One region of the Mannheimia varigena genome, then DNA from elsewhere that is predicted to be linked to it. Evidence: riboswitches for the same ligand, from Rfam matches in the RefSeq annotation. Region 1 holds a riboswitch; the other holds the start of a gene.

Evidence for each region. Region 1 has a riboswitch for thiamine pyrophosphate ahead of thiM (hydroxyethylthiazole kinase). Riboswitches for the same ligand answer to the same signal wherever they lie in the genome.
Region 2: linked by a shared signal. The riboswitch ahead of thiB (thiamine ABC transporter substrate binding subunit) and the one ahead of thiM (hydroxyethylthiazole kinase) in region 1 are both predicted to bind thiamine pyrophosphate.

What each region holds. Positions count from the first base shown of each region.
Region 1 is NZ_CP016226.1:1,883,725-1,886,917, reverse strand. Features, by position in the region: gene nrdG (anaerobic ribonucleoside-triphosphate reductase activating protein) at 1-19, shown strand, start outside; gene nrdD (anaerobic ribonucleoside-triphosphate reductase) at 16-1,797, shown strand; TPP riboswitch at 1,844-1,947, shown strand; gene thiM (hydroxyethylthiazole kinase) at 2,010-2,822, shown strand; gene A6B40_RS08830 (MFS transporter) at 2,815-3,193, shown strand, end outside.
Region 2 is NZ_CP016226.1:1,998,934-2,002,126, reverse strand. Features, by position in the region: gene pcnB (polynucleotide adenylyltransferase PcnB) at 1-111, opposite strand, end outside; gene dksA (RNA polymerase-binding protein DksA) at 187-636, opposite strand; gene thiB (thiamine ABC transporter substrate binding subunit) at 884-1,837, opposite strand; TPP riboswitch at 1,882-2,025, opposite strand; gene A6B40_RS09410 (amidohydrolase family protein) at 2,298-3,193, shown strand, end outside.

The DNA of each region.
Region 1 (3,193 bases):
CAAAGGAGCAACGCTATGATTCGCTTAGAAGCGGAACAAATTTCAGAAAAATTAGCTTTTATTGACCATTACATTCAAGCGAAAAATGCAGCTGACGGCTCAAAAATGGACGCTAATGCTAACGTCACTCAAAAAAACATTGCCACAATGGAAAACGAGCTGATGAAAGATTTTTTTGTGCAAATTAATCGAGCGAAAGTCAGCGAAAAAATTGCAAAACTTTTTGATAAAGAGACCGCTTGTGAATACTTACGCCAAATCGAAGCGCACGAAATTTACGTCCACGATGAAACCAGCCTCAAGCCTTACTGTGTCTCGGTAACAATGTACCCGTTCTTGCGTGATGGCTTAACCAAACTCGGTGGCGAATCCAAAGCCCCAAAACATCTCGCTTCTTTTTGCGGATCTTTTGTCAATTTTGTTTTTGCGGTTAGTTCCCAATTTGCCGGAGCTGTTGCGACCGTTGAATTTCTTACCTATTTTGACTATTTTGCCCGTAAAGATTATGGCGATAACTACCTAGAAACCCATCGTTTAGACATTGAAAACCACCTTCAACAAGTGGTTTACAGCATTAACCAACCTGCCGCAGCACGGGGTTATCAAAGTGTGTTTTGGAATATTTCGGTTTACGATAAGTTTTATTTTGAAGCTATGTTTGGCAACTTTGTATTTCCTGATTTTGAAAAGCCAAACTGGGAAACTACGACTAAATTACAACTTTTCTTTATGCAATGGTTTAACAAAGAACGCAGCAAAGCCATTCTCACGTTCCCGGTCGTTACCGCCGCAATGCTCACCGAAAACGGAAAATGCAAAGATGATAAATTTGCCAACCAAATGGCAAATGAACTGGCACAAGGTAATTCCTTTTTTGTTTATCAGTCGGATAACCCTGATTCCCTCGCTTCTTGTTGCCGTTTACGCAATGAAATTAGCGATCACACCTTCTCTTACTCACTCGGTGCTGGCGGTGTCGCAACTGGGTCGATTAATGTGATTACGATTAATATGAACCGTTTGGTGCAAGATGGGCGTGATTTGAGCCAAGAAGTCAGTAAGATCCATAAATATCAGTATGCTTACCGAAAATTGATGGAGGAATATTTAGCAAACAGAATGCTGCCTGTTTATGATGCGGGATTTATTTCACTAGATAAACAATTCCTCACCATCGGCATTAACGGTATGGCGGAAGCAGCAGAATCGCAAGGCTTAAAAGTGGGCTACAACCCGGAATATATTGAATTTGTGCAATCTCGCTTAAAAACGATTTTTGAGGCAAACCAAGCCGCCAGCCAACAATATGGCGTGAAGTTCAACACTGAATTTGTGCCTGCCGAAAATTTAGGGGTAAAAAATGCGAAATGGGATAAAGCAGATGGCTATTTCGTGCCTCGTGATTGCTACAACTCCTATTTCTATGTGGTAGAAGATGAAGAAACTAACGCTCTCGATAAATTCTTACTGCACGGCAAAGAATTGATTGAATGGCTAGATGGCGGCTCTGCCCTGCATTTAAACCTTGATGAAGCCTTAACCGCCAATGGCTACCGTTCTTTATTAGACACTGCCGCCAAAACAGGCTGTAACTATTTCTGCATTAATGTCAAAATCACGATTTGCAATAAATGCAGCCATATCGATAAACGCACTTTACATCGTTGTTCTAAATGCGGCTCGCAAAATATTGACTACGGCACACGGGTTATCGGCTATCTAAAACGGGTTTCCGCCTTTAGTTCTGCCCGCCAAAAAGAACATAGTTTGCGGTTTTATCATAGGGAAGCGGCTTAAATCTCAAGGTACTTTACAGTCACGTTCTCAACGATTATATTAACCACTCATTTAGTCGGGGTGCTTGTTTACTCAAATAAAGCAAGCTGAGAAATACCCGTTGAACCTGATGCAGTTAGCACTGACGTAGGAAACTAAAAGACAGCCAAATTCCCCCTGTTTATTCCCGTTTGTGTTGGTGCGTTTCTTTTTTCAACCTTGAGGAATAAACGATGACCAAATCATTTCAATCCCACTTTTTGCAAAAAATTCGGCAAAATCGACCGCTTGTGCACAACATTACCAATATCGTAGCGGCGAATTTTTCCGCTAATGGCTTGTTGGCTCTCGGGGCTTCACCGATTATGGCAGCAGCCATTGAAGAGATGGAAAGCGTGCCGGCGTTAAGTTCTGCGGTGGTGATCAATATCGGCACATTAATCGGCAAAGAAGTAGAAGCGATGGTGCTTGCCGGCAAAACAGCCAACCGTTTAGGCATTCCTATTCTGCTTGACCCTGTCGGTGTTGGAGCTACGCCATTTCGCCGCCAAACCGTTGAAACCTTGCTAAACGAAATCCAATTCAGTGCAATTCGAGGCAATGCTGGAGAACTCGCCACCATTGCAGGCGTAGCGTGGCAAGCCAAAGGCGTCGATGCCGGCGAGGGCTCGCACAATATGGTGGAAATCGCCGCACAAGTTGCCAAAAGTTACCAAACCATAGTCGCCATCAGTGGAGAAACTGATGTCGTTAGCAACAGCTCACACACTGCGTTATTACGCAACGGCAGCCCGATGTTCCCACAAATTACCGCCTCAGGCTGCTTGCTCAGTGCAGTTTGCGGAGCATTTCTAGCAGTGGCAGAAAAAGAGCAATATTTCAACGCACTGATTGAGGCTTGCACCGCTTATGCCGTTGCCGGTGAAATTGCCGCCAAATCGCTCAAACCAACGGAATACGGGCAGTTTGCGGTGAATTTATTAAACGAACTCGGGGCTTTAACACCGGAAACCGTTGAGCAATATGCGGAAGTGGAATATGTCTAACACTCAATCTAGCCCACACTCAAGCCCGACTAAAGTCGCCGTAGCCTCAATGGTTGGCACGGCGATTGAATATTTTGATAACTATATCTACACAATGGCAGCGGTGTTGGTATTTAATGTGCAGTTTTTTAACAGCGATGATCCGGTTTCCAACCAGTTAATGTCACTTTCAGTGCTGGCTCTCGCCTTTTTCACCCGCCCGATGGGTTCCATTATTTTCGGGCATTTTGGTGATAAATATGGGCGGAAACAAACCTTAATTGCCTCGCTTTTATTAATGGGGCTTTCCACTGTGGCTATCGGGCTGCTGCCAAACTATGCCGCCATCGGCATTTGGGCAACGGTGCTGCTCTGCTTGTGCCGTATTGGGC
Region 2 (3,193 bases), 120 kb from region 1:
TGTTAATTTAGGTGCTGAACGTTTAGAGCGACTTGATTTATTGGTTTTCTCTACTCTTGACCCAACTTCTAGCTTATTTTCCTTTTCTTGCTTTTTCGGTTTGGAAAACAAGGATTTAATATAATTAAAAATAATACACCTCTAAATAGTAAATGCCTCTTATAAAAGAGGCATTATGTTACTTGATTATAAACCTAGCTGCTTCTCACGAATTTCAGCCAATGTTTTGCAATCTATACATAAATCTGCAGTTGGACGAGCTTCTAGACGTTTAATGCCGATCTCAACACCACAGGTCTCACAAAATCCGTAATCATCTTCTTGAATTTTATGTAGCGTTTGCTCAATTTTTTTCAATAATTTACGTTCGCGATCACGATTACGAAGTTCAAGGCTAAACTCTTCTTCTTGGCTTGCACGATCATTAGGATCAGCAAAATTAGTCATATCTTCTTGAAGCTGACTTTTAGTTCGCTCTGCTTCTTCCATAATTTGCCCGTGCCATGCTGTCAGAATTTTTTTGAAATGCTCACGTTGAGCTTCATTCATATATTCTTCATCTTTTGCTGGCTCGTAAGGCTTAACACCTGCTAATGCTAATAAACCGAGAGAGGTGGTTTTAGCCGCTTGAGTCATAGATTTACTCCTTGTGTGGAATTTTATTGTTTAAATTATCACCCGAATACAACTTAACTTCCTTGTAACCGCACTACACGAAAAAATCAACATCTTCGGGTTTTTAGTAATGGCGGCTATAAATAACACAAAATTGGTTTACTCACAAACAAATTTGCAAAATTTTTGTATTATCTTCAATTAATTTGATAAAAAATAACAGCCGAATAAAAATTCGGCTATTCTATACTAAGATACTAAGTAAATTTTACCAGCTTTTCGACCATTCAGAGAGCCATTTTTGAATAGTCTGCTGAGAAACTGGGGTAAATTCTAACGATTTATATTCAGGCATCTCTGAAAACGCAGGATCAACACCTTCTTTTATCACAGGGCTCATCACATTATGATAAGAGATGATATGTTGTGCCTGTGGGTTGTGTAAAAACTCCAGAAATTGATTTGCCAATGCTTTTTGCTTTGTCGTTTTCACAATAGCTGCATTTTCGACTTGTACTAAATGCCCTTCCTCGAATGGAGCTGCCACATATTTATCGGTGTTTTCGTGCCACTTATGATATAAAGGCGATGTTGTGTAACTTAACACTAAATCTGACTCGCCTTTCAGGAATGCACCATAGGTTTCAGACCAACCTTTGCCCACCGTGACCGTATGTTTTGCCAATGCTTTCCACGCATTTGGAGCCTCATCACCATATACTTGATTTATCCACATTAAGAAACCACGCCCAACGCTACTGGTCCTAGGGTCTTGATAGATAATTTTTAAGTCTTGGCGTTCAACCAACTCTTTCAAACTTTTTGGTGGGTTTTTCAGCTTTTCTTTATCGTAAATAAAGGCATAAGAACCTGTATCATACGGGAAGAAAATTTTATCTTTAATTTCTAGCTTTGTTTTAGCCTCAAATTCTGTAAATAAACCACTTTTTTCGGCTTCAGGTTGAAGAAAATTATCAATGCCTAATACCACATCTGCTTTCGTTTTTTCACCTTCCAAACGCACACGATTAAACATCGTTACACTATCATCAAGTGGTATAAATTTTAAATCACAGTTACACTCTTTCTCGAAATTTTGTTCCAACTTAGGTGCAGGTCCATATTCAGAAGCAAAAGAGCTATAGGTATAAACCGTGAGTGTCGGTGAGTTAGCGGAAGTGGCAGCGCTAAGCAGTACAAGTGAAGATAAAATGAATTTCATAAAACGTCCTTCTAAAAATCAATGAATAGAAGGATTTAAGAAAGGCAAATTGCAATCTCAAATCCCTACGCTGATATTAATCAGATCAGGTTCTATGGGTATTTCTCAGCCACAAGCAGTTAGTTCTTATAGAAAATTTGTAAATTTTTATACAAATTAAACCGCTTGCAGCACCCCAATGAGAACGCTGCATTGTAAAAACTTTATCGGAAAATTTCAACAGCAAGCAACCGTTTGCTTTTCATGTAAAAAGCCATTATACTACCGCCCTAGTCCAAACAAGGAACTAGAAATGAATTATCCAATTTTGACAACACCAAATTCCATGCAGCTACGCTTCGTATTTCGAGGCGTGGCTGTTTTTTTATTCATTTCATATTTATTTCAAAATCGCTTTTTTAAGCGGTTTTTTTTCGCCTAAATTTTGCAAATACTACATTTTATAAGAGGAAGAATATCAATGAGCCAGCTAATTCGCACCCTGAAAAGCCATATTCGAGATGAGATCATCAAAAAAGGCGGTTGGGTTAATGCGCACGCCCACGCAGACCGAGCGTTTACGATGACACCGGAGAAAATCACCGTTTATCAAAATGCGAATTTGCAGCAGAAGTGGGATTTAGTGGACGAAGTAAAACGCAACTCCAGCGTAGATGATTACTACCGCCGCTTTTCACAAGCCATTGAGTTGATGATTTCGCAAGGGGTCACGGCATTCGGTACTTTCGTGGATATCGACCAAGTATGCGAAGACAGAGCGATCATCGCCGCCCACAAAGCCCGTGAAGTGTATAAAAACGACATCATTTTGAAATTCGCTAACCAAACCTTAAAAGGTGTGATCGAACCCACGGCGAAAAAGTGGTTCGACATCGGTTCAGAAATGGTGGATATGATCGGCGGCTTACCTTACCGTGATGAGCTGGATTACGGTAAAGGCTTAGAGGCGATGGATATTTTGATGGACAAAGCGAAATCGCTCGGCAAAATGTTGCACGTTCACGTCGATCAATTCAACTCGCCAAAAGAGAAAGAGACGGAACAGCTTTGTGATAAAGCCATCGAACACGGAATGCAGGGGCGAGTGGTGGCAATTCACGGCATTTCGATTGGCTCTCACCCGAAAGAGTACCGCAAAATGCTCTACCAAAAAATGCGAGATAGCCAAATGATGGTGATCGCCTGCCCGATGGCATGGATCGATAGCGGCAGAAAAGAGGATTTGCAGCCGTTCCACAACGCTTTAACCCCAGCCGATGAGCTGATTCCCGAAGGCATTACGGTGGCGGTTGGCACGGATAATATCTGCGACTATATGGTGCCACTGTGCGAGGGGGATATGTGGCAGGAATTGAG